DNA from 2 places in the Comamonas sp. GB3 AK4-5 genome. Region 1 is predicted to be linked to the other one. Evidence: predicted binding sites of a transcription regulator. Region 1 holds the regulator's gene; the other holds the start of a gene.

Region 1 (11,812 bases):
GGAACAAAGCCGGGGCATTGCCGAAATCGGCGGCGCTGTCAGCCAGATGGACCAGGGCACGCAGCAAAACGCCGCCCTGGTGGAAGAGGCCACGGCCGCCGCACAGGCCCTGCAGCAGCAGGCCCACCAGCTGGCCGATGCGGTGGCGGGCTTCAGGCTGGAAGGCCACCACGGCACCGCGTCCTCACACCCGGCACTGCTACGGGGCTAAGAACCATGAGACGCCGCATAAGATAGGCGTATGCCATTGCCCTCTTTGCTTTCCATCGCGGCCCAGCCCCGCGCCCTGCTGGGCGCTCTGGCGCTGACCTTGCTCGGTGCCTGCCAGTCCGCGCCCACTGCAGCACCCGCTGTGCCATCCGCCGCGCAGCCCGCTGCAGCGGCAGTCAGTGCACCCCAGACTTCCAGCGAAGCCGCGCCAGAGGCCCTCATTCTGGGTGGCCACACCGATGCCCATGGCTGCAAGCCATCCACCGGGAATTCCTGGTGCCAACGTACCCAGCGCTGCGAGCGCCCCTGGGAGCTGGCCCTGCAGCGCGGCTTTGAGAACACGCCGGCAGGCTGGCACGCCTACTGCGACGGCAGCACGCGCTGAAGCGCAGCCTGGTGGCGTCGCTGCATCACTCCTTGTTCAGGAGCGGCTTATGCAAGCGTCATCAGCAGAATGTCTCACTCCAGCTCGCGCACCAGCGCCAGCGCTTCCACCTGCGCCCGGGTGGGAATAGAGGGCTGTGCACCGGCTTTGCCCATGCACAGGCTGGCCGCACGAATGCCCCAGTCCACGGCATCGGCCAGGCTGTCGCCTTCGGCCAAGCGGGTGACCATGGCCCCTAGAAAGCTGTCGCCCGCGCCCGTGGTGTCCACCACGGGCAAGTCCAGGGCGGCATGGTGACGCGGCGAGCCCCGGGCCACCCCGGCCACCGCGCCTTGTGCCCCCAGGGTGAGCACCACCTGCTGCACCCCACGCGCGAGCAAGGCCTGGCAGGTCTGCTGCGCCGCAGCCGGGCCGTCGACCTCCAGACCGGTCAGTGCCGCGGCCTCCTGCGCATTCACCACCAGGGTGTGCACCAGGGGCCACCAAGCCGCAGGCAGCATGCGCACGGGTGATGGGTTGAGCACCACGCGGCAGCCCGCGCTGTGGGCCGCCTGCAGGGCCTGCAGGACCACGGCATCGGGCACTTCCAGCTGCAGCAGCAGAAAATCTGCCTGGGCCAACGCATAGAGCAAAGCCTCCTCGGGCAGCACCAGCTCGGCATTGGCACCGGCCACCACGCAGATGCGGTTTTCGCCCCCTGGCTCGACCATGACCACGGCCGTGCCCGTGGGCACGCTTTCCTGCACCGCCACATGCTCCACGTTGATACCGGCCGCGTGCAGCGCCAGCCGCAGCTGGTTGCCGGGCTGGTCGCGCCCCACGCTGGCAAACAGCGTGACTTCAGCCCCCTGGCGCGCACAGGCCAGGGCCTGGTTGCCGCCTTTGCCACCCGGGGTGGACTGCAGGGTCTGGGCCAACACCGTCTCGCCCGCCTGGGGCATGCGCTCCAGGGTCAGCACCAGGTCCATGTTCAGACTGCCCACCACGGCCATGTGTGCCACGCGGTGCGGCAGGCCTGCTGCGGCCCTTTCGGCCGCCGAGGTGGTGCGGGGCAAGGCCCCGGAAGAAAGCGGTGCAACCATGGTCTGTCTCCTGCCTGTAGGGGGTTGCCAAGCCAAGGCCTGCTTGCCACGCAAGCCGCCAGCGCGTGGCTCCCAATGTGCCTGTTTCCACCGGCCCGCGCCATGGCGGTAGCTACTGACCCGCAGGGGTATGTCCACCCTGTCTACCCAGCCGGCATGCTGCGCAGTGCGGTGGGTACCGCAGCCCGGCTTTCGCTACTGCTTTGGTAGCTATCCACGCTGATATTTACAGCTTTTTGCGCAGATTGGCTGGTGCAATCTTCAGCGCATCGCGGTATTTGGCCACGGTGCGGCGGGCGCAATCAATGCCCTGTTCCTTGAGCATGTCGGCGATCTGGCTGTCCGACAGCGGCTTTTTCACGCTCTCTGCCGAGACGAATTGCTTGATCAGCGCCCGCACTGCCGTGCTCGAGGCATTGCCGCCGGTTTCCGTGCCCAGGCCGGAGCCGAAAAAGTACTTCAGCTCATAAGTGCCATGGGGCGTGGCCATGTACTTGGCCGTGGTCACGCGGCTGATGGTGGACTCATGCAGGCCCAGCTCATCGGCAATATCGCGCAACACCAGCGGGCGCATGGCCAGGTCGCCATGCACAAAGAAATTCTTCTGCCGCTCCACGATGGCGCGCGAGACACGCAAGATGGTGTCAAAGCGCTGCTGCACGTTCTTGATGAACCAGCGCGCCTCCTGCAGGCGCTGCTGCAGGCCGGCATGGCCTTCGCTGCCCTTGTGGCCGCGCAACGCACCGGCATAGATGTCGTGCACGCGCAGCCGCGGCATCACATCGGCATTGAGCTGCACATTGAACTGGGGTGTGCCTTCGCTGGCACGGCGACTGGAGCGGGTGACGATCACATCCGGCACAACGATGTGGCGCTCCACATCGGCAAAGCGCCGGCCGGGCCGGGGCTCGAGCCGGGCAATCAGCGCCATGGCGGCGCGAACGCGCTCCTCATGGTGGCCGGTGAGCTGCAGCAGACGGCGCACATCGCGCCGCGCCAGCAGGTCCAGCGGCTGTGCGCAAATGGCCAGCGCCGTTTCCAGTACGGCGGGATCGGCTTCGCGGCGCTGCTGCAAATGCTGCAGCTGCAGTTGCAGGCATTCGCCCAGATCACGCGCCCCCACGCCCACGGGTTCCAGGCTGTGCAGCAAACGCAGCGCCACGGTGAAGCGGTGCACCAGCTCTTCCAGGCGCTCCGGGTCTTCGCAGCCCGCCAAGCCTTCGGCCAGGGACTGCAGCGTGTCTTCCAGATAGCCGTCGTCGTTCAGGTTTTCAATCAGATAGCGCAGCACATGGCCGTCCAGCTCGGACAGGTGCAGCGACAGCGCCTGGCGCAGCAGGTGGTCGGTCAGCGATTCATGGGCACGCGCCAGATCCAGTGCGCTGATGCCCTCCTCCCCGTCCTTGAGCGCGCCGCGCGCCGGGGCGTCCCCGCCCCATTCGCTGTCATCGGGCTGCAGGTCGTGGCCGCCGTCGCCGTCCCAGTCGGGGGCATCGAAATCGGCGGCACTTTCTGCATTGTTTGGGCCTTCAGCGCTTTCTGCACCAGCGTCTGAAGCTCCTGAAAGTGCAGCTTGTTCGGCCCCGTAGTCATCGGCCTGGGCCGGGGCATCGGATTGGGACAGCCCGAAGTCTTCGCGCGGGGCTTCTTCGGGGGAAAGCTCCAGAAAAGGGTTGTCGTCGAGCATCTGCTCGACTTCCTGGGCCAGCTCCAGGGTGGACAGCTGCAGCAGCCGGATCGACTGCTGCAATTGCGGCGTCAAAGCCAAATGTTGCGAGACTCGCAAGGACAAACCTGGCTTCAACGTGGCGCTCCCTTGGTGCTCGGTGTCTTCGGCGTGGTGATGGTGGAGGCTGGTGGTGGAAGCCGGGCTTACATGCGGAAATGTTCGCCCAGGTAGACCCTCCGGACTTCGGCGTTCTCCACGATCTCTTCCGGCGTACCCTGCGCCAGCACATGGCCGTCGCTGATGATGAAGGCGTGGTCGCAGATGCCCAGCGTCTCGCGCACGTTGTGGTCGGTGATGAGCACGCCGATACCGCGTTCCTTGAGGAAGCCGATGATGCGCTGGATCTCGATCACCGCGATGGGGTCGATACCGGCAAAGGGCTCGTCCAGCAGGATGAAGCGCGGCTGCGTGGCCAGCGCCCGGGCGATTTCCACACGGCGGCGCTCGCCACCGGACAGGGCGATCGCGGGCGAGGAACGCAGATGGTCCACCCGCAGCTCCTTGAGCAGATCTGTCAGGCGCTGCTCCACCTCGGCCTTGGACAGGGGCTTGTCCTGGGCGTCGCGCTGCAGCTCCAGCACGGCGCGCACATTCTCTTCCACGCTGAGCTTGCGGAAGATGGAGGCCTCCTGCGGCAGATAGGACAGCCCCAGACGCGAGCGCTGGTGGATGGGCATGTTCGCCACCGAGTGGCCATCGATGTGGATGTCACCGGCATCGCTGCGCACCAGGCCCACGATCATGTAAAACGAGGTGGTCTTGCCCGCTCCATTGGGGCCGAGCAAGCCCACCACCTCGCCCTTTTGCACGGTGAGCGACACATCCTTGACCACCTTGCGGCTGCCATAGGATTTGGCCAGATGGCGTACTTCCAGGCTGCTGGCAGCGGGGGACGGGGTCTCGGCGGCAGTGGTCACGGTTTGCGCGGGTTCAGGTTGTTGGACGGCTGCAGTGGCGACACGGTGTTCGCCGGTGCCGCAGGCGCTGCGGCCGGTGGGGTCTTGGGCACCAGTACGGCACGCACCCGGCTGCCGGAGCTGTTGGCCGCTTCCGCGCTGCCCGGCGTGGGTCGGCGGCTGCCGTCCACGGTGAACACGTCGGTCAGGTTGTTGTAGGTGATGATGGTGCCGGTGATGTCGTCACTCAACGTGGCACCGGTGTAGCGGCGCAGCTGACCGCGCTGGATCAGGCGCACATCATCTTTTTTGCCGTCGTACTCGATGATCTCGCCTTCGCCTTCCACATATTCCTCGGGCGCGCCCGCCAGGGTGTCGCGCTTTTGGCGGAAGAAGGCGCGCTTGCCCTTCTCGGCCCAGACCTTGCCGAACTGGTAGCCCTCGGCATCCTGGCGCACTTCGAGCCTGGCTCCGCGCAGCAAGATGGTGCCCTTGGTGAGCACCACGTTGCCGGTGAAGGTGCTGACCTGCTGCAACTCGTCGTGGTGCAGCGCGTCAGCCTCAATGTTCATGGGTTTGTTGCGATCGGCCTTTTCGGCCTGGGCCGGACCCATGGCACCAGCCAGGGCTGCCAGCAGAAGCAGCGGGAGGAGTTTGCGTGTCATAGAAGGCATGAATCTTGCTGCCATTGTAGGGGGTACGGACATCAGCCCAGCGTGTGCTGGGCCAGCGATGATGTTACGGTCTGCTCCAGCACATTGCAGACAACAAAAAGCCCGCACAACGGCGGGCTTCCACTGCGGCAGATCACCGCACAACAAACACTGCACTCACTCGCAGCGTTGAGACTGGCACGGCCCATACCAGGGCACCGCGCAAGGGCCGCCCCGCAGCGCCGGTGCCGTCCCCCTCCGGCGAAGCCAGAGAGGGGGAAGGCGCACAGCGCCTCAGGGGGTGTCCTTACTTCTGCCCGCCAGATACTCCACCACAGCCAGCACGTTCTGCATGCTGCCGGCACGGGGGCCATCGGTGTAGTACTTGCCGGCCACGCCCATGGAAGGCACGCCCTCCACGTCGTACTCCTGCTGCAGCTGCGTGGCCTTGCGGATCTGGTTGGAGACCGAGAAGGAGTTGTAGACCTCCTTGAACTTGGCCACGTCCACACCCTGCTTGCCCACCCAGGCAAAGATGTCCTCGTCCTTGGCCAGCCTGTTGCGCTCCGCATGGATGGCGTGGAACACCTTGATATGCAGGGCATCAAAATTGGGCATGGCCTGCAGCGCAAAGAAAAGCTTTTGCTGGGGCACGAAGCTGGCGTTGAAGGCCACGGGCACGCGGCGCACGCTCACATTGGCAGGTGCTTTTTGCTTCCACGCGGCGAACAAGGGCTCGAAGTCCTTGCAATGCGGGCAGCTGTACCAGAAGAACTCGACCACCTCCACCTTGCCAGCAGGCGCTTCCGTGGTGGCGGGCTTGGACAGCTTCACATAGTCCTTGCCTTCCTTGGGCGCAGCCGCCTGGGCGTGGACGCTGGATGCGGCGCCCAGCGCCAGTGTGGATGCGACCGAAGTGACGGCCAGGGAAAACTCACGGCGTTTCATCAAAGCTACTCCTGTTGATTGTTTGCGTAGTGCCACATCAGAGCCCTGGCGAGGCAAAAAGTTCGGTGTGATGCAAAAGCCCTGGGGCGCCCCTGGCCCATGTCAGGGCTGCCGTGCAAGGGCCGCCCCGCAGCACCGGCAGCGTCCCCCTGCCCGCAAGCGCAGCGAAGCGAGAGCGGGGGGAAGGCGCGCAGCGCCTCAGGGGGGTGCTCCTTACTTCGCCACCCTCACCAAAGCCGAATCCACTCCGGCCCCATCGAGCTTGCCCTTGAGCTGCTCAGCGTCATCACGCTTGCCAAACGGGCCCACGCGCACACGGAACACGGTGCGGCCGTTTTGCTCGCGCTCGCTCACGCGGGACTCCCAGCCCAGCATGGCCAGCTTGGCGCGCTGGGCGTCGGCATCGGCCTGGGTGCGGAAGGCTCCGGCCTGCACAAAGTAGTCAAAGCCATCGGCTGCCGCAGCGGACTTGGCCTCGGACTGCTTGAGCTTCTGGTTGGCCAGATCACCCAGCGGGTCGGAAGAAGTCGTCTTGCCTTCGGGCTTTTTGACCTCGGGCGCCGTGGTCGGCGGCGGAGTCACCCCTGTGGCCGGACCGGAAGTGGCCGGTGCCGTAGGTGTACCCTCGACCGGCGCGGTCGGCGCTGGCGTGGCAGGCTGCGTCACGGGCTGGGTCGGCGCCGTGGCCGGGTTCTTGCCATACAGCGGCGAGTTGGGGTCCCAGTTCTTGTTGCGCTCGGCTTCCTTGGCATCGGTGTCCTTGGGGGTCTTGGTGAGAAAGGGCACAGGCACCTTGGTCACATACACCGCCACCGCCAGAGCGGCACCCAGGCCGATGATGATGCCCAGGATCAGGCCGATCAGCGTTCCACCACGTTGCTTGGTCTTCATAATTTCAAGAGTCAATGCTTACATGCGTTCAGGCGCGGACACACCCAGTACGGCCAGGCCATTGTGCAGCACCTGGGCCGTGGCGGCGACCAGGGCCAAGCGCGCCAGCTTGACCGCTTCATCGTCCACCAGGATGCGCTCGGCGTCATAGTAGCTGTGGTAGCTGGAGGCCAGGTCGCGCAGGTAGAAGGTCACGTCGTGCGGGGCATTGCCGGCGGCGGCGGCCGTCAGCATTTCCGGGTACTTGGCCAGCAGCAGCATCAACGCCTGGGCCTGCGGGCCTTGCAGCGCGGACAGGTCCACGCTTTGCAGCAGCTCCTGCTTGCCGCCTTGCTCCTGCCAAGCCCGCAGCACCGACTGGATGCGCGCATGGGCGTATTGCACGTAGTACACCGGGTTGTCGTTGTTCTGGGCCACGGCCAGATCCACGTCAAAGGTGTATTCGGTGTCGGGCTTGCGTGACAGCAGGAAGAAGCGCACCGCATCCTTGCTGGTCCACTCGATCAGGTCGCGCAGCGTCACATAGCTGCCGGCGCGCTTGCTGATCTTCACCTCTTCGCCATTGCGCACCACGCGCACCATGGTGTGCAGCACATAGTCCGGGTAGCCCTGGGGAATGCCCACATTGGCCGCCTGCAGGCCGGCGCGCACGCGGGCGATGGTGCCGTGGTGGTCCGTGCCCTGGATGTTCACCACCTTGCCGTAGCCACGCTGGAACTTCTGGATGTGGTAGGCCACATCGGGCAGAAAGTAGGTGTAGGTGCCATCGGACTTGCGCATCACGCGGTCCTTGTCGTCACCGAACTCGGTGGACTTGAGCCACAGCGCGCCATCTTGCTCGTAGGTGTAGCCGCTGGCGATCAAGCGCTTTACGGTCTCTTCCACATGGCCGTTCTGGTAGAGGCTGGACTCCAGGTAGTACGCGTCGAACTTCAGATTGAAGGCCAGCAAGTCCTTGTCCTGCTCGTTGCGCAGATAGGCCACGGCAAAGTTGCGGATGTTGTCGTAGTCATCCACATCGCCATTGGCGGTGAATTCACGGTCATCGGCGCTGACGGTTTCCTTGGCCAAAAAGGCCTGGGCGATGTCGGCGATGTAGTCGCCGTTGTAGAAATTCTTGGCCAGCGGGTTGTCGCTGTCCGTGGGCCAGCAGTCGTCACCGGGCTTGAAGCCCTTGGCACGCAGCTGGGTGCTCTTGGTCAGGGTGTCGATCTGCACACCCGCGTCGTTGTAATAGAACTCGCGGTGCACCTTCCAGCCCTGGCTGGCGTAGAGGTTGCTGATGGCATCACCAATCGCAGCCTGGCGACCATGGCCCACGTGCAGCGGGCCGGTGGGGTTGGCGGAAACGAATTCGACCAGGATGTTCTCACCGCGCGCCGCCTGCTGGCCGAACTGGGTGCCCTGCGCCAGCACCTCGCGCACCACTTCCTGCTTGGCTGCGGGCTTGAGGCGAATGTTCAAAAAGCCGGGGCCGGCGATCTCGATGGCGTCCACCCATTGCTGGAAAGCCGGTGTGGCTTCCAGCGCGGCCTTGAGCTGCTCACCCAGGGCACGCGGATTGGCCTTGAGGGGCTTGGCCAGTTGCATGGCGGCCGTGCAAGCGAAGTCGCCATGGGCTGCCACCTTGGGGTTTTCAAATGCAGCGCGGGCGCCTGCGCCGGGCGAGAGTGTTTCGAGCTCGCCGGCCAGGGCCGCGAGCAAATCCTGTTTGACGGAAAGCATCCAGAGATTTTACGTGGCCGCCCAAGTTCCACGTTTTTGCCGGCTTTCACAACACCGGCCCACCGGCTTTTACCAGCCCCGCGCCCAGAACACGGCGATGACGGCCATCACCGGAATCAGGTGCGACTGCCACATCAGCCAGCGGCGCGTGCTGCGCACGGCGGCTTCGGGCGGCAAGCTGCCATCGGCCTGCAAGGCCTTGCGCCAGCGGCGAAATTCCAGCGAGGGTTTGATGGACATCAGCGCCACCAGCACAAACAACGTGATCTTCAGATGGAACAGCGGCTGGCCCACATACCAGCCCATGCCCTTGGCGCCCCAGACCAGGCGCGCAAGACCAGTGAGCAGCAGCACGACGGCCGAGATGCCATAGATCAGGTCCAGCCGCACCAGGCGCTGCACCACGGCGGCGTTCATCCACTCAGCACGGCACAGCGCCACTTCGCTGGTCAAAAACACCACCAGCGTCAGGATGGCCACGATATGCAGGGCGGCCAGCACGGCTTCCAGGGTCATGGAGTCACTCCTTCGCGCCAGAACTCCGGGCGCTCATAGTGCATTTTGAGGTAGTCAATCCACAGCCGCACGCGCAGCGGCAGGTGTTTGCGCTGGGGGAACACCACGTAAATGCCATTGGGAGGCGCGGCAAAGTCTTCCAGCACGGCCACCAGGCGGCCGGCCGCGATTTCGGTTTCCACCTCCCAGGTGCTGCGCCAGGCAATGCCCCAGCCGCCCAGGCACCAGTCATGCAGCACCTGGCCGTCCGAGCAATCCAGGGGCCCACCGGGCTTGATGTGCACCACCTCGCTGCCGCCGCTGTCCTGTGGCATGCGAAATGCCCAGCCCCGGGTCTGCGAGGCATCGCTGGACAGGGTCAGGCAGCGGTGCTGGACCAGCTCGCCCGGGTGGCGCGGTGTGCCGTGGCGCGCCAGATAGGCCGGCGTGGCCACGCACAGGCGACGGTTGTCGGCCATGCGCACGCTGACCAGGGAGGAGTCGGGCAGATCGCCCACGCGCACGGCGCAGTCATAGCCTTCGCCAGCCAGGTCCACCACGCGGTCGCTGAGGTTCAGCGAGATGGTCACATCGGGGTGGAGATCGTGAAAGCGCGGCACCAGCGGCGCCACATGGCGGCGGCCAAAACCGGCCGGCGCGGTGACGCGCAAATGGCCCGTGGCCTTGACGCCGCCGGCCGAGACGCTGGCCTCGGCGTTGGCCACATCGGCCAGCAGGCGCTGGCAGTCCTCCAGAAAGGCGCTGCCCTCGTGCGTGAGGCTGATGCGCCGCGTGGTGCGCACCAACAGCTTGACGCCCAGATGCTCTTCCAGCGCGTCCAGGCGCCGGCCCATGATGGCGGGCGCCACGCCCTCCGCCCTGGCAGCGGCCGTGAGGCTGCCCTTGGTGGCCACGGAAACGAAGGAGTCAAAAGCTTTGAGTTTGTCCATACACCACAGTGCAATGCGCGGTCTGGCGGCGCGGAGGCGGATTCCTGGCCTGTGCGTGAAATCGACCGCTAACGCTTGCTGTACCTGCGCAGCCAGCTATCAAAACATCTAGCCATTTCAGCGCGCGCCCTCCGCTGCTGCGGGCTGTCACGCACTTTGCAGCAGCATGCGTCACTTTTGCAAAAAAGTCATTAGTTTCTACATGTTTGCCCAGTTTATTAACTTAATTATTTCTAATACAGTGTATCCATCACCCTGACGAGCGGACCGCTCGCGGCCCATCTGCTTCTCTTTTCTGCACACGAGGCTTCCATGACCCAACGCACCAACGCCCACGGCCTGCAAGTGGCCAACACGCTGTATGACTTTGTGAACACCCAAGTGCTGCCCGGCACCGGTGTTCAGCAAGACGCCTTCTGGAAGGGTTTCAGCACCCTGGTCAGCGAACTGGCGCCCAAGAACGCCGCCCTGCTGGCCGAGCGCGATCGCCTGCAGACCGCGCTGGACGGCTGGCACAAGGCCCACCCCGGCCCCATCGCCAACATGGCCGCGTACAAGCAGTTTCTGACGCAGATCGGCTACCTGGTCGAGCCGCCCAAGGGTGCCCGCGCCACGACCGAGAACGTGGACGCCGAGCTGGCCCAGATCGCCGGCCCGCAGCTGGTGGTGCCCATCCTGAATGCCCGCTATGCCCTGAACGCCGCCAACGCCCGCTGGGGTTCGCTGTATGACGCGCTGTATGGCACGGACGCCATCGGCGAGGACGGCGGCGCCGAAAAGGGCAAGGGCTACAACCCCGTGCGCGGCGCCAAGGTGATTGCCTTTGCCCGCAACTTCCTGGACCAGGCCGTGCCATTGGCTGCCGGCTCGCATGCCGATTCCACCGGCTACGCCGTCGAAGCGGGCAAGCTGGTCGTCACGCTCAAGAACGGCAGCAAGACCGGCCTGAAGGACGCGGCCAAGTTCGTGGGCTTCCAGGGTGATGCCACAGCCCCCAGCTCGGTGCTGCTGAAGAACCACGGCCTGCACATCGACATCATCGTCAGCAAGTCCACCCCCATTGGCAGCAGCGATGCGGCCGGTGTCTCCGACGTGGTGGTGGAGGCGGCTGTGTCCACCATCCTGGACCTGGAAGACTCCGTGGCCGCCGTGGACGCCGAAGACAAGGTGCTGGGCTACAGCAACTGGCTGGGCATTTTGAAGGGCACGCTGACCGAGTCCTTTGACAAGGGCGGCAAGACCATGACCCGCGGCCTCAATGGCGACCGCAGCTACACCGGCGCCGATGGCCAGAGCGTGAAGCTGCACGGCCGCTCGCTGATGTTCCTGCGCAATGTGGGCCATCTGATGACCAATCCCGCTGTTTTGTGGGGCGCGGAAAACAAGGAAATCCCCGAAGGCATTCTGGACGCTGTGGTGACCACCGCCATCGCCATGCATGACCTGCAAGGCCATGGCGCCAACGGCATTCGCAACAGCCGCACCGGCAGCGTCTACATCGTCAAGCCCAAGATGCACGGCCCCACCGAAGTGGGCTTTGCCGACGAATTGTTCGGCCGTGTCGAACAGCTGCTGGGCCTTGCGGCCAACACCGTGAAGCTGGGCATCATGGACGAGGAGCGCCGCACCAGCGTGAACCTGAAGGCCTCGATTGCCGCCGCCCCCGCCCGCGTGGCCTTTATCAACACCGGCTTCCTGGACCGCACCGGCGACGAGATGCACACCGCCATGCAGGCCGGCCCCATGGTGCGCAAGGGCGATATGAAGACCAGCGCCTGGCTGGCCGCCTATGAACGCAACAACGTGCTGGTAGGCCTGACCATGGGCCTGCGCGGCCGCGCCCAGATC
Region 2 (11,812 bases), 1.2 Mb from region 1:
GCCCTGCGTGAGCACTCGCGCGAAAAAGTCTCGCAGCAAGTCCTATCGAATGTGCTCACCGCCACCGTGTCGGCCGCCGCTGGCATAGACAGCAGCTTGCTGGATGCGGGCTCCAATCTGCTGGTGCACCTGCCCAACTCCCGCGCCATGGAGCTGGAGTCCGATGTCATCGGCCTGGAACTCATGGCCCGCGCCGGCTACAACCCAGCGAACGCGTCCTCGACCTGGAAGAAGATGCAGCGGCTGAGCGGAGGCCAGCAAGGCGCGGGCTTTCTCAGCACCCACCCCGCCAACAACGACCGCATCACCACGCTGGAGGCCTATGTCCCCACCGTGCTGCCACTCTACGAAGCAGCGCTGCGCGCCAGGCCCCCAAGCCGCAAGCATTGAAAAGGTCTTGCGCCCCATGCGTAGGCGCACCGCAAGGAGGTTCAACACGTGCGCAGTAGCATGGGGCTGCGCATGCTGTCACCGGGGCCAGCCCCCATAGCCGCCCAATGCAGGCCTGCACACCATGGGCGGCACCATGCATGTATTTCTCCCTCGCATTCTGGCCTTCGATATTTTTGGCACCGTGGTGGACTGGCACGGCAGCATCGTGCGCGAGATGCAACGCTATTACCCGCAAGTGCCCGCCGCCGACTTTGCCCGCGCCTGGCGCGCGGGCTACCAGCCGGCCATGGAACAGGTGCGCAGCGGGGCCCGGGGCTGGGCACGCCTGGATACCCTGCACCGCCAGATACTGGACAGCATCCTGCCCCAGTTCGGTCTGGGTCATCTGGACGAGGAGCAGCGCCAGCAGCTCAACCGGGTCTGGCAGCGGCTGGCCCCCTGGGGCGATGCTGTGGCCGGCCTCAGCGAGCTCAAGCAGCACTTCACCATCTGCACGCTGTCCAACGGCAACCTCGGCCTGCTGACGGCCATGGCCAAGCATGCGGGCCTGCCCTGGGACTGCATTCTGAGCGCCGAGGTTTTCAGAGCCTACAAGCCCAGCCCCTCGGTCTACCTGGGCGTGGCCGACATCTTTGGCGTGGAGCCCAGTGAAGTGATGCTGGTGGCCGCCCACCACAACGACCTGGCAGCCGCGCGCGGCTGCGGCCTGCAGACCGCGTATATCGAGCGCCCGCTGGAGTTTGGTGCCGACCAACCCAAGGACGTCTCTGCCCAAGCCGGCAATGGCTGGCATGCGCGCAATCTGCTGGATCTGTCACGGCAGCTGCAAACCACCAGGACGGTTTGATTGCGCAGGCCGCTGCCTTAGAGCGTGTTCACGATCTCCTCGCGACGCGCCAGTGTCTTTGCGGGATGGGATACAAGGCGCGATACCGCAGCAATAGCCGCGCTATTGCGAGGATTCGCAACACAGCAGACCGCCCGCAAAGCCACTGGCCCGAAGGGTTGGAGCGAAATCGGGCGATTTCTTCGCGCTGGCGCTTGCTTGCACCCCGGTGCAAGCTGCGCCCCATCACTTCGAACTCATCCCGATTGCGCTCCAACGCGCCTGCGTAGAGATCGTGAACACGCTCTTAGCCTACCTAGGCTTTTGCAATACCCTGGCTCAAGGGGCAGGCCTGCGCCTCGGTCTGCGTGCTGTCCGCCGTGGGGCGCAGCAGATGCAGCAGCATGGCCTTGTGCCGTGGGCGCAGGGCCTCGATGTCCTCGGCACTCAGTGGATTGCCGCTGGCCAGAATCATGAACAGGCTGTGCAGCAAAGGCGTCATCAGCAGACTCCAGTCCAGCAGCTTGGAGTTGCAAGGCAGCAGACCTTGTTCAATGCCGTGGCGAATCAATCGCTCGTGGTTTTTTTCCGTCTGCTGGATGACCTGCTGGTACCACTGCTTGATGGCTGGCGGCAGGCGTGGGCTTTCGGCGAGCAGCAAGCGCAATGTAGGCAAGACACCGGGAAGGGCCAGCCGCCCCAGCGAATGCTCGACAAAGGCATCCACCAACGCTTCCAGGGTTTGCACTTCTTCGGGCCACCAGCGGAAGTTTTCATCCAGCGAATGCTCCAAAAGCCTTTCCAGCAGCGATTGCAGCAGCGCTTCCTTGGAGGCGAAATGGGCATACAGCCCGCCTTTGGAAAGGCCGGCGGCCTTCGCAATATCGTCCATGCGCGCAGCCGTATAGCCGCAGCGTGCGAACTCAGACAAGGCGGCATTCAGTATCTGGCAGATACGAAGTTCCGCAGGAAGGCGCTGCCGCAAGGCAGGGGAAGGAGCAGACATGGCAATGGGGCAGCAGTCAATTTTGGCTGCCATTCAATCACAACTTGCGTGCTTCCCACTGACTCCGCAGCAATACAGGCCTGGGCATGGCTGCGGGTGGCACCACCAACAGCATAGGCAGCGCTGATGCGACGCCCTCCACGGCCCCGTAGCAGTACAGCGGTGCAGCCGCCGCGGCCGGGCTGCTGTGGTGAGCGGTCTACCTGCCTGACTCTTGCTGCACTGGTTGGCGCAAATGGAAAACCACCATGGCCTGGGCCAGCAGCAATGCCAGATAGCCCAGGGTTTCCATCAGCTCCTCCAGCACCATCACCTGCGTGCCATACCAGTCCTCCAGGCGTACAAAGCCATGCCCTTCCGCATTGGTGGCAAGCACCATGTACGCCACAAACTGCCCCAAGGCAAACAGCGGCAGGGCCCGCTCACGCGCCAGGCGCAGCAACACCTCACTCCACACCCGGTAATGCAGCCACCAATAGGCCGCAAGAAGCCCCATGGCAGCCAGCACATAGGGCACAGCGGGGCGATACCAGAGATGCTTGGAACTCCAGGACGGCCCCCACTCGGTCATCATTTCCGGCGGTACAAACACAGCCCCCCAGGCGAGCTCTCGCCCCAGAAATGCGATCCAGAACAGTGCGGCAATGGCCAGCAAGGCCTTGCTACTCGGCGTACGCAATTCGCGAACGGCCGCCATGGCGGCCAGGCCACCGGCCAGCAAAATGAAATTCTGTGCGCCTTCCAGTGGACCGCTTTCCCACGCCGTCCACTGCGGCATCAAATCCATCAAGGGGAAAGCACAGAACGCCCCCAGAAGAATCAAGAAATTCCACCACATGAAGTGAGGGGCTCGGCCATGGGCGTCTGCCCCTGCGGCTTCGAAAATTGTCGTCATAAAAACCTGTTGGGAACCCAGGCAGGCCTGCAGTCTTGCTGCCATGCCTCGCCCATCACAGGCGGCCTTGTGTGGCTGTAGCGCTCGGCCCCAGCACAGCAAGACCGCCAAAGCAGTTTGCGGTTTTGCATTCTATTAAAAACCGACCAGTCGGTTTTTAATAGACCTACGCCATGCCACAGCTTGTGGAGGCTATGTCGTTCTTTTGAACATCAAGCAGCCACAAATACCCCATTGCACGGGGTTGCGGTCAGGTGCTTTTGCCGAGCCGAAAAGCAGGCCGTGTCGCAAAAACTCAGGCCTGCAACATGGGCACCGGCCGAAATGGCTTGCCACTACACCGCCACCAGGGATCTGATCTCGTCGGCAATATCCGGCTGAAACCGGGCCGCGTAGCGGACCGCTCCACGCTCCATCACCACCACGTGATCGGCCAGCTCCAGGGCAAAGTCCACATACTGCTCGCACAGCAGCACGGCTAGGCCGCGCTCCTTGGCCAGCATGCGGATCACCCGGCCTATGTCTTTGATGATGCTGGGCTGTATGCCCTCGGTGGGCTCGTCCAGAATCAGTAGTTGGGGCCCGGGTGCCAGCGCACGGGCAATGGCCAGCTGCTGCTGCTGGCCGCCCGAGAGGTCACCGCCGCGCCGCTGCAGCATCTCCTGCAGCACGGGAAACAGCTGGAACAGGTCTTGGGGAATGGGCGTGCGCCCGCTGCGATAGGCCAGGCCCATGCGCAGATTGTCTTGCACCGTCAGCCGCCCGAAGATCTCCCGCCCCTGGGGCACATAGCCTATGCCGGAGCGGGCGCGCTCATAGGGCGTGTGCCCCTGTATGGCCTGCCCCTGCCAGCGGATGCTGCCGCTGCGCAGCGGCAACTGGCCCATCAGGCTTTTGAGCAGCGTGGTCTTGCCCACGCCGTTGCGCCCCAGCAGCACCGTGACCTGGCCGGCCTTGGCCGTCAGGCTGACATCGCGCAGTATGTGGGAGCCGCCGTAGTACTGCTGCAGATTGCGAACTTCAAGCATATGGCACTGCCCATTCCTTTGGCGCTGGAGCGCCTTGAAAATTCATAGCATCTCTTGCTTTGAAAAAGCCAGACCCCAATGGTTTTCACCCTGAGTCGACGGCTGCAAGCGCATTGATAGCTCATTTTTTAGCGACCAAGGTACACCTCGATCACGCGCGCATCGGCCTGTACCTGGGCCAGAGTCCCCTCGGCCAGCACCCGCCCCTCACACAGCACGGTGACCTGCTCGCTGATGGCCTGGACAAAGCCCATGTCGTGCTCCACCACCATCAGCGAATGCTTGCCCTTGAGCGACAGAAACAGCTCGGCCGTGCGCGCGGTTTCCGCATCGCTCATGCCTGCCACGGGTTCGTCCAGCAGCAAGAGCCTTGGCTCTTGCACCAGCAGCATGCCAATCTCCAGCCACTGCTTTTGCCCGTGGGACAGCTCGCCGGCCTGGCGCTGCAGGCTGCCTGCCAGGTGGATGGTGTGCAGCACCTCGGCCAGCCGGTCACTGTCCGCGCTGTCCAGGCGAAAGAACAGGCTGGGCCACACCGCGCGGTCTTGGCCCTTGTGCGTTTTCAGCGCCAGCTCCAGGTTCTCGAACACCGTCAGCTGCTCGAACACCGTGGGCTTCTGGAACTTGCGGCCAATACCCAGCTGGGCAATTTCAGGCTCGTTGTGGCGCAGCAGGTCGATGGTGGAGCCGAAAAACACCGAGCCGCTGTCCGGCCGGGTCTTGCCGGTGATGATGTCCATCAGCGTAGTCTTGCCCGCACCATTCGGGCCGATGATGCAGCGCAGCTCACCCGGGGCAATGTCCAGACTCAGGCCGTTGATGGCCTTGAAGCCGTCAAAGCTCACATGCACATCATCCAGATACAGGATCCGGCCATGCGTGGTGTCCAGCTCGCCCGGCGTGGCAAGGCGGCCATAGCCAGCGGCCCGCCCACCGGATTCTGTCTGTAGCGCGGCTTCGCGCTGGGCATGTGCCAGCACACGGCGTGCGCCCTCGTCCATCAAATCAGGCGTCATGCGGCGCCTCCTTCCTGGCTCGCAGCCTGCCGTGCAACCTGGTGTGCAATTGGCGCACCAGGCCGGCCAGCCCCTGCGGCAGCCACAGCGTCACCGCCACAAACAGCGCGCCCAGAAAATACAGCCAGACCTCGGGTGCCACCACGGTGAGCCAGCTCTTGGCCCCATTCACCAACACGGCGCCCGCCACCGGCCCCACCAGCGTGGCACGCCCCCCCACCGCGGCCCAGACCGCTATTTCGATGGAACTGGCCGTCGACATCTCGCCCGGGTTGATGATGCCCACCTGGGGCACATACAGCGCCCCGGCCACGCCACACATCATGGCGCTGAGCACCCAGATGCTGAGCTTGTAGGGCAGCGGCGCATAGCCCGAAAACATGAGCCGTGTTTCCGCATCGCGCAGGGCCTGCAGCACACGGCCAAACTTGCTGGCCACCAGCCAGCGCGCCAGCAGATAAAAGCCCAGCAAGGTGCAGCCCGTGATCACAAACAGCAGCATGCGCATCTGCGGCGTGGCCAGCGGATAGCCCAGGATGCGCTTGAAATCGGTAAAGCCGTTGTTGCCACCAAAGCCCGTCTCATTGCGGAAAAACAGCAGCATGGCGGCATAGGTCAGCGCCTGGGTGATGATGGAAAAATACACCCCCTGGATGCGCGAGCGAAAGGCGAACCAGCCAAAGATAAAGGCCACCAGCCCCGGCACGGCCAACACCAGCACCACCGTGGCGGCAAAGCTGTCCGACAGCTGCCAGAACCAGGGCAACGCCTGCCAGTCCAGAAACACCATGAACTCCGGCAGCGCGCTGCCGGTCTGGCGCATCAAATACATGCCCATGACATAGCCACCCAGCGCAAAAAACAGGCCATGGCCCAGGCTGAGAATGCCGCTATAGCCCCAGATCAAATCCATGGCCAGGGCGCAGATTGCGTAGCACATGATCTTGCCCAGCAGGCCCACGGCATAGTCGGACAGATGCAGTGCACTGCTGGGAGGCACCCACAGATTGAGCACCGGCGCCAGCGCGCACACCGCCAGCAAAGCCAGCACAAAAGCCGACCAACCCGCACGCGACAGCAACGGCTTGCGCCGCGGCAGTTGCAGCCGCGGCACCGAAGCAGAAAGAGTGCTCACATACATCTCAACCCTCCATCACACGCATACAAAGGCACAGGTGCACAGCGCTGGATAAAGCGCGCTTCCGCCAGGAACACCGCGCAAAAGCCTAGGCCGGCCGCACCGGTGCGCCCCCTGGGGGAAAGCGCCGCAGGCGACTCAGGGGCTCCGGCACAACACCCCGCTCCGCTTGAAACCACGACGCACAAAACTGGCACAGCTCAGACCAGAGACACCGCGCAAGGGCCGCCCCGAAGCGCCGGTGTCGTCCCCTGGGGGAAGGCGCCGCAGGCGACTCAGGGGGGTCATGCTCTGCCTTTCAAAGCAAACAAGCCCTGCGGCCGCTTCTGGATAAAGACGATGATCAGCACCAGCACCGCGATCTTGGCCAGCACCGCTCCGGTCCAGCCTTCGAGGAATTTGTTCAGCACGCCCAGGCCCAGGGCGGCATAGACCGTGCCTGCCAGCTGGCCCACACCACCCAGCACCACCACCATGAAGGCGTCGACGATGTAGCTCTTGCCCAGGTCCGGCCCCACATTGCCCACCTGGCTCAAGGCGCAGCCGGCCAAGCCAGCAATACCGCTGCCCAGGGCAAAGGCCAGGGTGTCCACCCTGGCCGTGTTCACCCCCGTGCAGGCTGCCATGGCACGGTTTTGCGTCACACCGCGCACAAAAAGGCCCAGGCGGGTGCGGGCAATCAACCAGGCCACGCCCGCCAGCACGGCCAGGGCAAACAGCACAATCACCACACGGTTCAGCGGCAGCATGAGATTGGGCAACAGTTGCCAGCCCCCACTCATCCACGCCGGGTTTTCCACGCCCACGTTCTGCGCGCCAAACAACGAGCGCACCAGCTGCATCAGCACCAGGCTGATGCCCCAGGTGGCCAGCAGCGTCTCCAGCGGGCGGCCATACAAAAAGCGCAACACACCGCGCTCCATCACCGCCCCCACCAGGGCTGCCGTCAAAAAAGCCATGGGGGCCGCCACCAGCAAATAGCCGTCAAAACCGCCCGGCAAGTAGCTGCGAAACAGGGACTGCACCACATAGGTGACATAGGCGCCCACCATCATCAGCTCGCCATGGGCCATGTTGATGACCCCCATCAGCCCATAGGTGATGGCCAGGCCCAAGGCCACCAGCAGCAAGATGCTGCCCAGGCTGATGCCGGAAAACACCACGCCCAGACGCTCGCCCCAGGCCAGGCGGTCATCCACCTCGGCCAGCGCGCGCGTCAGCGCCTTGCCCACCTTGTCGTCGCCCTCCTCGGCCAGACGCTCGCTCAGCAGCCGCCGGGTGGCCGGCGTGGCCGCACGCGCCAACTGGGCTGCGGCGGCCATGCGCTGGCCGGCATCGCTGCTGCCCAGCAGGGCTGCAGCACGGGCCTGCTGCAGCGCGGCTTGCACGGCAGCATCGCTTTCCTGGGCCAGCGCCTGCTCCAGCAGCGGCAGGCGCTCGGGCGTAGCATCTTGCTGCAAGGCCTGGGCTGCGGCCAGGCGCTTGGCGGCTTCGGCATGGCGCAGATCCAGCGCAGCCAGGGCGGTGTCGATCTCGCTGCGTATTCGGTTGTTGCTCACCACAGCCTCGGCATCCGCAGGCATCAGCACGGCCTGGCCGGTGACGGGGTCTACCGCCTGCTTGCCCTGCACCATCCAGGCCCTGCCCTGGGCCAGCACCACCGTATCGTCGGCCAGAGCCCGCAAAAAATCTGCCGTGCGCGCATCGGGCGCCAGCACGGCGGCCTGCAAGGCGGCGATGCGGCTGTCGCTGCCTCCGGCCGCCATGGCCTGCGCCTGCTCGGCCGTCAAGGCCTGGGCGGGGGCCGACAGCAGCCCAGCCAGCATGACAGCGCCCAGCAGGAGGCTGTGCAGGCGCAAGCGCAAGCGCAGCATTCGCCACAATTTCCACATGCAGAAATTCTTCCAAAATAAGAGCATGGTGTGCGCTCTGTATCAGCGTTTTAAGGCGTTTTGATCAAAACATTTTTCGAAAGCGCCGGCCGCCCACCAGAACGGCCAGAGCTCTCTCAGGCACAGGGGGTTACTTTTTCTCGGGCTCGTCTTTTTTCTTGTCGTTGCCGGCAATCAAAGGGCTCCAGGGCTGGGCCTTGATGGGGCCTTTGCTCTTCCACACGACGTTGAACTGGCCATCGGCCTTGATCTCGCCGATGAACACGCTTTTGTGCAGGTGGTGGTTTTTGGCATCCATCTGGCTGGTGATGCCACTGGGGGCCTGAAAGGTCTGGCCCGCCATGGCGGCAATCACCTGGTCGACCTGGGTGGTCTTGGCCTTTTCCACGGCCTGCTTCCACATGTTCACGCCGATGTAAGTGGCCTCCATGGGGTCATTGGTCAGCGGCTTTTCCTTGTGGCCGGGAATGTTCTTGGCCTTGGCATAGGCGCTCCACTTCTGGATGAAGGCCTGGTTTTCCGGGCTCTTGATCGACTGAAAGTAATTCCAGGCCGCCAGATGGCCTACCAGGGGCTTGGTGTCCACACCGCGCAGCTCTTCCTCGCCCACACTGAAGGCCACCACCGGAACATCCCTGGCCTTGAGACCGGCATTGCCCAGCTCCTTGTAGAAGGGCACGTTGGAATCGCCGTTGATGGTGGACACCACCGCCGTTTTGCCGCCCTGGCTGAACTTTTGGATGTCGGCCACGATGGTTTGGTAGTCGCTGTGGCCAAAGGGCGTGTATTTTTCGTCGATGTCGCCGTCCTTCACGCCCTTAGCTTTGAGGTAGGCGCGCAGGATTTTGTTGGTGGTGCGCGGGTAGACATAGTCGGTGCCCAGCAGCACCCAGCGCTTGGCACCACCGCCGTCCTTGCCCATCAGATAGTCCACGGCGGGAATGGCCTGCTGATTGGGCGCGGCGCCGGTGTAGAACACGTTTTTGGAGAGTTCTTCCCCCTCATACTGCACGGGGTAGAACAACAGGCCGTTGAGCTCTTCCACCACCGGCAATACCGACTTGCGCGACACGCTGGTCCAGCAGCCAAAGATCACGGCCACCTTGTCCTTGCTCAGCAGCTGGCGGCTGCGTTCGGCAAACAGCGGCCAGTCGGAGGCCGGGTCGACCACCACGGGCTCCAGCTTTTTTCCCAGCACGCCGCCCTTGGCGTTGATCTCGTCAATCGCCATCAACACCGTGTCTTTGAGCACGGTTTCCGAAATCGCCATCGTGCCCGAGAGGCTGTGCAGCACGCCCACCTTGATGGTGTCGGCAGCCTGGGCGGACAGGCCAAAGAATCCAAAGCCGGCAAGGGCCGCCGCTGCGGCCAGGGTTGTGAAACGACGCGGGTGCATGAAAACCTCCAAGGCTGGTCTATCGCCCGCCGCAGCGCGACGGGTTCAGCATCTCCTTGCAAGTCGCGTGCCACTTCTTTGCACTGCAGGTACACGCAATAGACAGCTCACGCTTTTGGTTCCATCCACAGTCAGCCGCGCACCAGATCCAGGCGGCCTTGCACCATCAACCCGAGGCCTGCACGGTGTTGAGCTGAAACACCATGCCCGGATGCGCTCCTTTGCTGCGCATCCACGCCCTCCAGTCACTGGCCGCAATCACCGGTGCCTGGCGCACAGTGGCGGGCCTGGCCTCGTAAACCAGCAAGGCCATGGGCTGCTGGCCACCCTGCAGCTGCATCACCGGCAGGGTCAGCACACGTTTACGGTACTCGCCCAGGTCCTGGGGCCACAGGCCTTCTATGCCATCCATGGCCTGCTCCAGTGCATCGTCCATGGGATAGACCTCGGCCAGCACGGCCTGCTCTCCGTGCAGCACCAGGCCCGGATACCAGCCCAGGTCATACAAAGTCCCCGTCAGCAGGGTCTTGCCCTGGCAGGCGATACCGGGCCTGAGCTTGGCGATGTCGTTGATGCAGCCCGCGCGCAAAGTGCCATACACCGCCACATGGGCGGCGCCGCAAGCGCGCCACACCGGCTGCGCATGATGGACAACGCCTGGTTCATCCAAAGGGAGCGATATATCTGCAGACTTCGTCATGAGGCTTCATCCATTCCAGTGGCACACAGCGCAGGCACACGCAAAAAACACACCCATCCAGTCTGCAAGCCGTTTCTGGATGAGAACAGACACTCTTTTTTACGGAGCACGGCCCTCCGACGCCTATGCTTTGCCTTTCCGCCACTCGCCATTCCCGCCATGCTCCCGCTGTTTGCACAAACACCCCCACCGCCCTATTACGCGGCCATCTTCACCTCGCAACGCACGGTAGGGGAGCGGGGCTATAACGACATGGCCAACCACATGGCCGCACTCGCCAGCCAACAGCCCGGCTACCTGGGCGCTGAGAGCACACGCGATACCGACGGCTTTGGCATCACCGTGTCGTATTGGGAGAGCGAAGCCGCCATTCAGCAATGGAAGCGCAACGCCGAACACCAGGTCGCCCAGCACAAAGGGCATCGCATCTGGTATCAGCACTTTGAGCTGCGCATCGCCAAGGTCGAGCGCGCCTACGGCATGGGGCACGAGCCCAGGGCCATCGCAGCCAGCAGCTAAGAACATGTTGATGGTCCCTACGCCCCCATGTGGGCGCACGGTTGGCGCCCAAGCGCAAAACCCCGATGCGCTTGTGTAGAATCGCAGCTTCCGGAGGTTTGGGTGAGTGGTTTAAACCAGCAGTCTTGAAAACTGCCGAAGGAGTGATCCTTCCGTGAGTTCGAATCTCACAGCCTCCGCCAGCACACTAGGAAACAAGCGCCTTTCAGGCGCTTTTTCTTTCCTACCCATCAATCTACCCATCATTGATGAAGGTGCTTAAATTGCCAGAAATTCACACCTCATCATCCGTCTGGTAAACACCATCACCGCATCGAGCGCTGTAGCATTTGCGCATGACAGATGCTCTTCCTGATGAAGCAGAACTACGCCTCCTTGCAGCCAAAGAAGAAGGCCGCCGGGACTATCACAGAATGCGCGGCGAGTTCCGCCCGCCTTATCCGTTTGGCACCAGAGAGTACAACGCGTACGAGAACGAGTGGAAGCAGGCGCTGAAGCGCGCAAGCTCGGCGTACGGCTGCTGGACTGCTGATCAATATTGGTGCCCAGAACCTCCGGAGCCGACACTCTACAAGGCCCCAAAGGAGAATGAGTACGCGCGGCGTAAGGGCTGATTTTCATTAGCGTGCGGGTTTATCTGCCCCATCTGTAAAACGAAAAAAATGCCCCCAGGCAACCCGGTGAAGGGCGCCTGGGGGCGTGTTGGTTTCAGGGATGGGAGACTTGCTCGCTAGCGCAGGTACTCAAAGGTCACACTGCGCTTGGAGACGGCATAACCACCGTGCTGCGGCTCCAGCGTGCCAATGTCGGCATTCTTGAAGCGGGCCGAGCGAGGCAGGCCGGTGCGTGCATCGGGGATCGTGAAGAAGCCGATGCGGCGGATGGTGTTGAAGTACCAGTCCTCAAAGGCCAGCGAATCCTCCGCCGTCTTGAACTGCAGCACCGCTGCTTGCTCCACCACCACGCGGTGCTGGCCCACCCGCATCTTGGACAGGCCCTTCTC

The links. Region 1 encodes sigma-54, which starts transcription at its own class of promoters, with help from an activator protein. Its sites were predicted from a motif close to TGGCANGNAANCTGCTTT; they were not measured.
Region 2: urtA (urea ABC transporter substrate-binding protein) is a predicted target of sigma-54. The motif match lies at 9,646-9,663, and genes of this name have one in related genera.

What each region holds. Positions count from the first base shown of each region.
Region 1 is NZ_CP166730.1:4,915,060-4,926,871, forward strand. It holds gene ACA027_RS21720 (methyl-accepting chemotaxis protein) at 1-211, shown strand, start outside; gene ACA027_RS21725 (hypothetical protein) at 242-595, shown strand; gene ACA027_RS21730 (ribokinase) at 670-1,677, opposite strand; gene ACA027_RS21735 (RNA polymerase factor sigma-54) at 1,904-3,481, opposite strand; gene lptB (LPS export ABC transporter ATP-binding protein) at 3,550-4,323, opposite strand; gene lptA (lipopolysaccharide transport periplasmic protein LptA) at 4,320-4,967, opposite strand; gene ACA027_RS21750 (thiol:disulfide interchange protein DsbA/DsbL) at 5,250-5,903, opposite strand; gene ACA027_RS21755 (SPOR domain-containing protein) at 6,117-6,794, opposite strand; gene argS (arginine--tRNA ligase) at 6,813-8,519, opposite strand; gene ACA027_RS21765 (DUF2214 family protein) at 8,589-9,035, opposite strand; gene ACA027_RS21770 (LysR family transcriptional regulator) at 9,032-9,964, opposite strand; gene ACA027_RS21775 (malate synthase G) at 10,277-11,812, shown strand, end outside.
Region 2 is NZ_CP166730.1:3,753,262-3,765,073, forward strand. It holds gene ACA027_RS16915 (M48 family metallopeptidase) at 1-390, shown strand, start outside; gene ACA027_RS16920 (haloacid dehalogenase type II) at 515-1,240, shown strand; gene ACA027_RS16925 (TetR/AcrR family transcriptional regulator) at 1,536-2,225, opposite strand; gene ACA027_RS16930 (hypothetical protein) at 2,425-3,120, opposite strand; gene urtE (urea ABC transporter ATP-binding subunit UrtE) at 3,456-4,148, opposite strand; gene urtD (urea ABC transporter ATP-binding protein UrtD) at 4,277-5,164, opposite strand; gene urtC (urea ABC transporter permease subunit UrtC) at 5,154-6,299, opposite strand; gene urtB (urea ABC transporter permease subunit UrtB) at 6,587-8,128, opposite strand; gene urtA (urea ABC transporter substrate-binding protein) at 8,325-9,590, opposite strand; gene ACA027_RS16960 (gamma-glutamylcyclotransferase) at 9,757-10,290, opposite strand; gene ACA027_RS16965 (antibiotic biosynthesis monooxygenase) at 10,450-10,809, shown strand; tRNA gene ACA027_RS16970 (tRNA-Ser) at 10,902-10,991, shown strand; gene ACA027_RS16975 (hypothetical protein) at 11,145-11,423, shown strand; gene ACA027_RS16980 (hypothetical protein) at 11,540-11,812, opposite strand, start outside.